2 regions of the Kitasatospora sp. NPDC059795 genome follow, and region 2 is predicted to be linked to the other one. Evidence: riboswitches for the same ligand, from Rfam matches in the RefSeq annotation. Region 2 holds a riboswitch; the other holds the start of a gene.
The links. Region 2 has a riboswitch for S-adenosylmethionine ahead of ACFV4P_RS11210 (aminotransferase class V-fold PLP-dependent enzyme). Riboswitches for the same ligand answer to the same signal wherever they lie in the genome.
Positions count from the first base shown of each region.

Region 1: another riboswitch for S-adenosylmethionine. It lies ahead of thrC (threonine synthase); the one in region 2 lies ahead of ACFV4P_RS11210 (aminotransferase class V-fold PLP-dependent enzyme).

Region 1 is NZ_JBHWID010000019.1:69,809-74,725, reverse strand. It holds gene ACFV4P_RS30625 (cold-shock protein) at 129-335, opposite strand; gene ACFV4P_RS30620 (MoaD/ThiS family protein) at 909-1,187, opposite strand; gene thrC (threonine synthase) at 1,217-2,497, opposite strand; SAM riboswitch class I at 2,515-2,643, opposite strand; gene ACFV4P_RS30610 (glucosyl-3-phosphoglycerate synthase) at 2,783-3,781, shown strand; gene ACFV4P_RS30605 (trehalose-6-phosphate synthase) at 3,940-4,917, shown strand, end outside.
Region 2 is NZ_JBHWID010000004.1:366,898-371,814, reverse strand. It holds gene ACFV4P_RS11230 (NYN domain-containing protein) at 1-107, opposite strand, end outside; gene ACFV4P_RS11225 (hypothetical protein) at 283-549, opposite strand; gene ACFV4P_RS11220 (rhomboid family intramembrane serine protease) at 702-1,496, shown strand; gene ACFV4P_RS11215 (Lrp/AsnC ligand binding domain-containing protein) at 1,493-1,774, shown strand; gene ACFV4P_RS11210 (aminotransferase class V-fold PLP-dependent enzyme) at 1,776-3,152, opposite strand; SAM riboswitch class IV at 3,200-3,317, opposite strand; gene trpD (anthranilate phosphoribosyltransferase) at 3,450-4,520, opposite strand; gene ACFV4P_RS11200 (hypothetical protein) at 4,691-4,917, opposite strand, start outside.

The DNA of each region.
Region 1 (4,917 bases), on a different contig from region 2:
CCTCCGACACCCCTTCGGGGAAACCCGCAGGCCGGGCCGGAGAACGCCGACAGGCCCGACCCCGGACGCGTCGCGCCGGGGCCGGACCTGCCGGTCGGATCTGTGGTGTGTGCGGTCTGCCGGGGCCGTCAGGCGCCGGCGGCGCGGACCATGTCGGCCTGCGGACCCTTCTGACCCTGCGAGATCTCGAACTCGACCCGCTGGCCCTCTTCCAGGGTGCGGTAGCCGTCCATCTGGATCGCGCTGTAGTGGACGAACACGTCCGCTCCACCGTCGACCGCGATGAAGCCGTAGCCCTTCTCGGCGTTGAACCACTTGACGGTGCCCTGAGCCATTCCGAACTCCCCTTGTGCTGTGCTGGCCCTTCAGAGATCCGCGGGACGCGGACCCGGAGGTCTGGAAGACCGGCCTTGTGGGGATCCCCCCCGTACGGCGCAGCCTCTGTCGCGGCTGAATGTATCCGGATATGCGCCCTCTGCAACAGGCCCTAATTTCGCGGAAAGTCCTTGCCCCGCAGGGGATATGACGGGGCGAAAGGTATGCGGCGCGACAATTGCCACCGGGCATAACGGACGTGTCACCGCAAATCGCCGGAAGAATTCTGACGGCGGCCTTACAGATGGGGCGGTGAACGGTCCGGCGCATGTCTCGAAGCGCGGGACGGGGCGGGGCCGGCGCGAGGTGCGGTGCGGGGAAAAACGAGGATTGGAACGGGCCGTGGAGGGGAACGGCTTCCCCGGCACTCTACTCCCCCGGGGGTCCGGGAATTCCCGCGACCCGCCGGTCCGTAATCACGGCTGCCCGCATCCGGGAACAGGTGGCGGGCACAGTGCGCGAAGCCGCCGCCAGGCGGCTCGGAAATCGAATTCCGAGGCCTGACGGCGGCAGGGCGAATGCACGGGGCGGCGTCAGCAGCCGCCGGCCACCGCCGGAATGATCGACACCGAGGCGCCGTCCTTGATCTCGGTCTCCAGGCCCTCCGCGAAGCGCACGTCGTCGTCGTTGACGTACACGTTGACGAAGCGGCGCAGCTTGCCGGTGTCGTCCAGCAGGCGGGCCGCGATGCCCGCGTGGTTGGCCTCCAGGTCCGCGACGACGGCGGCCAGGGTGGCGCCCTCGGCGGTCACCTCGGCGGCGCCGCCGGTGTAGGTGCGGAGGATGGTGGGGATGCGGACGGTGGCGCTCATGGGGGGTGCTCCTCGGAAGACGTGGGGGATCAGGCGGAGGCGAGGCCGGCGGCGCGGAAGGACTCCAGCGTCGGGCGGATCACGGCGGTCATGCCGGAGTCGGCGACCGCGTCGAGGGTCTTCAGGCCGTCGCCGGTGTTGATCGCGACGGTCTCCTTGCTCGGGTCGAGCTGCCCGGTCTCGACCAGCTTCTTCAGCACGCCGACGGTGACGCCGCCGGCCGTCTCCGCGAAGATGCCCTCGGTACGGGCCAGCAGCCGGATCGCCTCGACCACCTCGGCGTCCGTGACGTCCTCGACGGCGCCGCCGGTGCGGCGGGCGATGTCGAGCACGTACGGGCCGTCGGCCGGGTTGCCGATCGCCAGCGACTTGGCGATGGTGTCCGGCTTGACCGGCTTGATCACGTCGCGGCCGGCCTTGAAGGCGGCGGAGACCGGGGAGCAGCCCTCGGCCTGGGCGCCGAAGATCTTGTACGGGCGGTCCTCGACCAGGCCGAGCTTGATCAGCTCCTGCAGGCCCTTGTCGATCTTGGTCAGCTGGGAGCCGGAGGCGATCGGGATGACGATCTGCTCGGGCAGCCGCCAGCCGAGCTGCTCGCAGATCTCGAACGCCAGGGTCTTGGAGCCCTCGCCGTAGTACGGGCGCAGGTTGACGTTGACGAAGCCCCAGCCCTCGCCGGCCGGGTCGCCGATCAGCTCCGAGCAGAACCGGTTCACGTCGTCGTAGTTGCCGTCGATGCCGACCAGCTCGCCGCCGTACACCCCGGCCATCACGACCTTGCCCTGCTCCAGGTCGTGCGGGATGAACACGCAGGACTTGAAGCCGGCCCGGGCCGCGGCGGCGCCGACCGCGCCCGCCAGGTTGCCGGTGGAGGAGCAGGACAGCGTGGTGAAGTCGAACGCCCGGGCGGCCTCGATCGCGCAGGCCACCACCCGGTCCTTGAAGGAGTGGGTGGGGTTGCCGGAGTCGTCCTTGATGTGCAGCTGCGCGGTGAAGCCCAGCTCGCGGCCCAGGTTGTCGGCCTTCACCAGCGGGGTCCAGCCCGGGTTCAGGTTCGGCTTGTCCGCGACGTCGGCGGGGACGGGCAGCAGCGGGGCGTAGCGCCAGATCGACGCCGGGCCGGCCTCGATCCGCTTGCGCAGCTCCTCGGCGTCGTGTCCCGCGTAGTCGTAGGCGATCTCCAGCGGGCCGAAGCACTCCAGGCAGGCGAAGCTCGGGCCGAGCGGGAAGCGGGTGCCGCACTCGCGACAGGACAGCGCGGTGGCCGGACCGAGGTCGACGGCGGCAGGTGCGGGGGTGTCAACAGCCATGGTGGCGAGGCCCTTTCTCCTCATCTTCCCCGGGTCGCGGTCGCGCCCGGGACGGAATTGGCACCTGTCCCGCCGGGCCTGCGAGGCCGCGCGGGAGGGTTGCCGGGACTTCGACGGGCCGTTCCCTCAGTCCCTCTGGATGAGCTCTGTGAAGTTGTGGTCGTACGCTGCGAGCGACCCCGACGTGCGAAGGTCCGACCGCAGTACGAAGACTGTAACCGAAGGCCCGTGCCGTCCAACCCCACCGTCCGACACCCGAGACGGACCGAGACAGGGAGCGAGATCTTGCCCGAGCAGCCCGAGCCCGGGGTCCTGCCGGAAGTGGCCGACTGGCTGCGCCGCCGGTCCTGGGCGGCCGCCGACCGACCGCTCGACCGGCTGCTCGCCGCCAAGCGCGCCGCCGGCCCGGCGGGCACCGTCAGCGTGGTGCTGCCCGCCCTCGACGAGGAGCCCACCGTCGGCGAGATCGTCACCGCGATCCGCACCGAGCTGATGGAACGCGTCCCGCTGGTCGACGAACTCCTGGTGGTCGACTCCGGCTCGGTGGACGGCACCGCCGCCGCCGCGGCCGCCGCCGGCGCCCGGGTGGTCCACCGGGACGCCATCCTGCCCCGGCTGCCCGCCGCCGCCGGCAAGGGCGAGGTGCTGTGGCGCTCGCTGCTCGCCAGCAGCGGCGCGATCGTCTGCTACATCGACGCCGACCTGCGCGAATTCGACCCGGCGTTCGTCTCCGGCATCGTCGGCCCGCTGCTCACCGACCCCGCCGTGCACCTGGTCAAGGCCATGTACGACCGCCCGTTCGAGACCGACGGCGCGATCGTCCCGGCCGGCGGCGGCCGGGTCACCGAACTGGTCGCCCGCCCGCTGCTCAACCTGCACTGGCCGCAGCTGGCCGGCTTCGTCCAGCCGCTCGGCGGCGAGTACGCGGCCCGCCGCAGCCTGCTCGAACGACTGCCCTTCCCGACCGGCTACGGCGTCGAACTCGGCCTGCTGGTGGACGCGTTGGAACTGGTCGGGCTGGACGCACTGGCCCAGGTCGACGTCGGCGTCCGGCACCACCGCCACCAGGACGGCCAGGCCCTCGGCCGGATGGCCGCCACCATCTACCGCACCGCCCTGGAACGCCTCGACCGCACCCACCGCCTCAAGGCCGACGCCGACCTGGTCCGCCCGCTGCTCACCCAGTACACCCGCACCGCCGCAGGCTTCACCCCCCGCACCCACCCCGTCGCCGCCACCGAACGCCCCCCGATGATCACCGTCCCGGAGTACCGCAACCGCTGACCACCCGCCCACATCCCGGGGAGGGGCCGTGATCGGTCGCAGAGGCCCGCCGATCGCCTTCGGCTTGCCGGGCACGGCCGGGCCGACCCCCCGCTGTTCACCCGGCGCAGGCCGCGCCGGGTGGTTTGGTCGGCTGATCACACGGCAAGGTTGGCTGTATGGCCGATCACGCGTCCGAACGCCCCACGCAGTCCGGAGCCGCCCCGATCCTGGTGGCCTCCAACCGCGGCCCGGTGTCCTTCCGCACGGAGGACGACGGCACGCTGAGCCTCCGCAGAGGCGGCGGCGGCCTGGTCTCCGGGCTCTCCGCGATCGACGACCCGAACGCCGTCTGGGTCTGCGCCGCCCTCTCCGACGCCGACCGCACCGCCGCCCGGCAGGCCCCCGACGGCCGCCTCGACCGGGCCGGCCACGACGTCGGCGGACAGGCCGTCCGCATGCTCGACATCGACCCGGAGACCTTCGCCCGCGCCTACAACGGCGTCGCCAACTCCACCCTGTGGTTCGTCCACCACCTGCTGTACGACATCCCCACCAAGCCCGCCTTCGACGCCGACTTCCGCGACGAATGGGCCGCCTACCGCGCCTACAACACCGCCTTCGCCGAAGCCCTCGCCACCGAAGCCGCCCCCGGCGCGGCCGTCCTGGTGCAGGACTACCACCTCTCACTGGCCCCCGCGCTGCTCCGCGAACTCCGCCCCGACCTGCGCATCGGCCACTTCTCGCACACCCCCTGGGCCCCGCCCGACTACTACCGGCTGCTGCCCGACGACATCGCCGCCGACGTCCTCCTCGGCATCCTCGGCGCCGACCGCGCCGCCTTCCTCACCCGCCGCTGGGCCCTCGCCTTCGCCGACTGCTGCGAAGCCGTCCTCGGCGCGAGCGTCGACCGCGACGTCCTCGCCGTCACGTACGCCGGCCGCACCACCCGGCTCGGCGTCCACGGACTCGGCGCCGACGGCGAGTTCCTGCGCGAACGCGCCCACCGGCCCGACGTGGACGAACGCCTCGCCGCCCTCCGCGAAGCCGTCGGCCACCGGCGCACCATCGTCCGGGTCGACCGCACCGAACTCAGCAAGAACATCGTCCGCGGCCTGCTCGCCTACCGGCACCTGCTCCGCACCCGCCCCGAATGG
Region 2 (4,917 bases):
GTCTCGCCGTTGCCGTCCTCGCCGCCCGGGGCGGTCTCCGGGGTCTGCTGGACCGGACCGGGCGCGGTCCCGTCCGTGCCCGTGGGCGCGTGCGCTGCCTCCGCCACAGTTCTCGGCTCCGATCCTGGTCCGGGCGGGCCCCGGCGGGTGCCGGGGGCGTTGGTGTCCGCCGCTGCTTGCAATTGTCCCGTCTACCGTGCCGCACCGACAGCACCCCGCCGACGAGTCCGCCCCGCGTTCCCGTCCGGGGCGCGGACGGGAACGCGGGGCGGTGGAAGTGCGTCAGCCCTGCTCGGAGCCGCCGTCCGCGGACTCCTCGGCGCCCGGGCGGGCCACCAGTTCGACCTGGTCGACGGCGTTGCACCAGCGGCAGCGCACCGACTCGACGGTCTCGGCGAGCACCTGGGTCTCCTCGACCTTGGAGTCGCCGGACAGGTCGAAGTGCACGAAGTCGATCACCCGGGAGGACCGGGTGACGTCGAAGCGGGTGAGGTTGCCGCACAGCGTGCAGCGCCAGCGGGTCTCGGCGGTCGGCGCGGCAATGGTCATCAGAGTGGTCCCTCTCGGCTGGTCCCGGTTTCCGGGTCTCCAGCCTATTGCCTGTGCCGCCGCGCCCGGGTCACCGGTCCACTGCCCGGACGCTCACCCACTCGGAGCAGCGCCCGGTGTCGCGGGTGCGCCCCCGAGGAATGCTCACCTTCATGGTGCTCTCCGCCCCCGCCCGGGCCGGTTCGCCGACGGCCGAGCAGACCGCCCGCACCCCGGTCGTCAGCTACCTGTTGATCGCGCTGTCCGCGCTGGTCCTGCTGCTCGGCCCGGCCGGCCTGAACCCGATGTACGGCAGCGGCGCCGCCCGGGCCTGCGCCGAGCAGCGCTACGAGCACCGCTGGGGCGCCGTGCCCGCCGAACTGCTGAGCGGCCACCCCCTGGCGGCCGACCGGCTGACCTCGGCGACGCCCGGCTGCACGCTCCCCCCGACGCCCGGCAAGATCCCCGAACTCTCCGTCCTCACCTCGCTGTTCGTCCACGCCGGGTGGCTGCACCTGATCGGCAACCTGCTGTTCCTGTTCGTCTTCGGCCCGGCCGTGGAGACCCGGCTCGGCCGGCTGCGCTTCCTGACCGGCTACCTGGCGATCGGATACCTGGCCACCTACGGCTACGCGATCGCCGAGGCGCACACCGCGGACGGCACCCGCGCCCTGATCGGCGCGTCCGGCGCGATCGCCGGGGTGCTGGGCGCGTACCTGCGGCTGTGGCCGAGAGCCCGGGTGACGGTGCTGGTGCCGGTCCTGCTCTTCCTCCCCCTGCGGTTCCCGGCCTGGCTGGTGCTCGGCCTGTGGTTCGCGCTGCAGTGGTGGTCCGTCAGTTCCGGCGGCAGCGGAGTGGCGTACCTGGTGCACGTGATCGGCTTCGCGACGGGGTGGCTGTTCGCCTGGGCCGCCCGTCCGGCGGGCGATACCCTGAGCGCACCTTCTCGAACAGGAGTTGCTCAGTGATCACCGCGATCGTCCTCATCAATACCAGCGTCGACCGGATCCCCGAGATCGCCGAGGCGATCGCGGCCATCGAGGGCGTCAGCGAGGTCTACTCCGTCACCGGCACCTACGACCTGGTCGCGATGGTGCGGGTGCGCAACCACGAGGACCTGGCCGAGGTGATCCCCGGCCGCCTCAACAAGGTCCCGGGCGTCTCCAACACCGAGACCCACATCGCGTTCCGCACCTACTCGCAGCACGACCTGGAGGCCGCGTTCTCGCTCGGCCTGGACGGCTGACTCAGCGCTGCCGACCCCGGTCGATCTGCTCGGTCGCCACGCAGCGCCCGCCCTCGTTGCGGTAGCTCCACCGCGCGCCGTCGGTGACCAGGTCCCGAACGGCCGTCAGGAACCGGTCCAGGTGCTCGACGGGGGTGCCGGCGCCGAAGCTGACCCGGATCGCGTTCAGGCTGCGCTCCCCCGGCAGCGAGGGCTCGGGCGCCCCGCACTGGCTCGGCGCGGCGTCCTCGCCGCCCAGCAGGGTCCGCACCAGCGGGTGCGCACAGAACAGGCCGTCCCGGACGCCGATGCCGTACTCGGCGGACAGCGCGGCCGAGAAGTGCGAGCTGTTCCAGCCGCGCACCACGAACGACACCACGCCGACCCGGTCCGCGCCCTCGCCGAACAGGCTCAGCACCCGCACCTCGGGGATCGCCGCCAGACCCTCCGTCAGCTTCGCGACCAGCGCCCGCTCGCGGGCCTCCAGCGTGTCGAAGCCCGCCTCGGTGAGCGCCCGGCAGGCCGAGGCGATCGCGTACGCGCCGATCACGTTCGGCGAACCGGCCTCGTGCCGGGCCGGGCCGCTGTGCCACTCCACCGCCACCGAGCCGTCCAGCTCCCGGGCCACCGTCCGGCTCGCCCCGCCGCCGGCCAGGTACGGCTCCGCCGCGTCCAGCCAGTCCGACCGGCCCGCCAGCACGCCCGCGCCGAACGGCGCGTACAGCTTGTGGCCGGAGAACGCGATCCAGTCGACGTCCAACTCCCGTACCGACACCCGGTGGTGGGGCGCCAGCTGGGCCGCGTCCAGCACCACCCGGGCGCCGTAGCGGTGCGCGACCGCGGTCAGCTCCTCGACCGGCCACAGCTCGCCGGTGACGTTCGACGCCCCGGTCACGCAGAACAGCTTCGGCCCCTCCGCCGCCCCGAGCAGCGCCTCCTCCAGCGCGGCCACCGCCTCGGCGTGCGAACGCGGCGCCCGCAGGTAACGCACCGTCAGGCCCTCGCGGCGCCACGGCAGCAGCGACGCGTGGTGCTCGGTCTCGAACGCGAACACCTCGGTCCCGGCGGGCACCGCCCCGGCCAGCAGGTTCAGCGAATCGGTGGTCGCCCGGGTGAACACCACCTGGTCGCCGTCCCGCAGGTCCAGGAACTCCGCGACGGTCCGCCGGCTCTGCTCGAACAGGTCGGTCGACAACTGCGACAGGTATCCCGCGCCCCGGTGCACCGACCCGTAGTACGGCGCGTACGCCGCCACGTCGTCCCACACCCGGGCCAGCGCCGGCGCGCTCGCCGCGTAGTCCAGCGCCGCGTACCCGACCTTCTCCCCCGACGCCAACGGCACCTCGACGTCCTGGCCCAGCACGGCCAGCGGCTCACAGATCTCGACGGCGACAGACATGGATGCACTCCTCCACGGGGTAAGGACCCCGGGGTGCATCAACCGGAAGTCCGCGCTTGCCGCGCGGACGGATCGCCACGCAGCCCGGTCCTCACCCAGGGCACCCCGCCACGGACGGAGGGTTGCCGGACAGCAAGCTGGGGCTTGTCGCTGCCACTCATGACCTGCGCAGCACACTACACGAACGCCCCGCCGCCTCAACCCCCGTCCACCACCCGGACACCCCCGGAACGGCAAGGTCCGCCCGACGAGGGGTCAACTCCCCACGCCGGACGGACCGTTGACCGAAGTCGACCGCTACTGCGTGGCCTCCGCCCACCGCTTCAGCAGCTCCCCCGCCGCCCCGGAATCGATCGCCGCCGCCGTCCGCGCCATCGCCGCCCCCAACTGCTCGCTCAGCGGCGCATCCGTCAGCTCCAGCGCCACCAGCGCGGCCGCGCTGTTGAGCACCACCGCGTCCCGCACCGGCCCCCGCTCGCCGTTCAGCACCCGCCGGGCGACCGCCGCGTTGAACTCCGCGTCGGCCCCGCGCAGCGCCTCGATCCCGACCAGTTCGATCCCGACGTCCCGCGGGTCGAACCGCGTCTCCGTCACCTCGCCGTCCCGAATCACCCAGACGTGGGACGTGGTGGTGATCGTCAGCTCGTCGAGCCCGTCGTCACCCCGGAACACCAGTCCCTGCCCGCCGCGCCGCGCCAGCACCCCGGCGATCAGCCCCGCCAGCCGGGTGTCGAAACAGCCCACCGCGTGGGCGCCGACCTTGGCCGGGTTGGTGAGCGGGCCGAGGATGTTGAAGACCGTGGGGACGGCGAGCTCGGCCCGGGCCTGCGCGGTGTGCCGCATCGACGGGTGGAACTTCGCGGCGAAGCAGAAGGTCAGTCCGACCTCCTCGGCCACCGCCGCGACCCGCCGGGCGTCCAGGTCCAGGTTGATGCCGAGCCGTCCGAGCACGTCCGAGGAGCCGGACGCCGAGGAGGAGGCCCGGTTGCCGTGCTTGACCACCTTCGCGCCGGCCGCCGCGGCGGCCACCGCCGACATGGTGGAGATGTTGACGGTCTTGGCGCGGTCGCCGCCGGTGCCGACGATGTCGACGGCCGGCCCGGGGATGTCCAGCGGCAGGGCGTGCGCGTACATCGCCTCGACCAGGCCGGAGATCTCCTCGACCGTCTCGCCCTTGCCGCGCAGCGCGATCAGGAAGCCGGCCACCTGCACGGGGCTGGCCTCGCCGCTCATGATGCGGTCCATCGCCCAGGCGGTGTCGGCCTGGGAGAGGTCCTCGCCGTGCACCAGGGCCGTCAGGATGTCGGGCCAGGAGCGAACCACCTGCGCGGGGTCGCTACCGCCGTTCGCAGAGTGCACGTTCACCATGGCCGTCTCCAGCTCTCGTCTTGTCGCAGAGGAATTGGAGTCAGCCTATCGAGCGAGCGGGGACGGCCGCCCTGACTTGCCGTCCCCTTCTCTCCAGTTGAGACGCCCGCCGAGACGATCGACCGGAACGACGGGCCGAAACGGTCGGCCGAGACGACCGGCCGGAACGCTCAGCGCGCGGCCGGCGTCCGCCGCGCCACCCGGGCCCGCAGCAGCGTGGTCGCCGCGTCGGCCAGCGCGACCGGGTCGACCGGGTGCGAGATCGCCGCGTCGGCGCGGCTCCAGGCGGCCAGCCAGGAGTCCTGCGGCCGGCCGATCAGCACCAGCACCGGCGGGCAGCCGTAGATCTCGTCCTTCAGCTGCCGGGTCAGCCCCAGCCCGCCGGCCGGCACCGCCT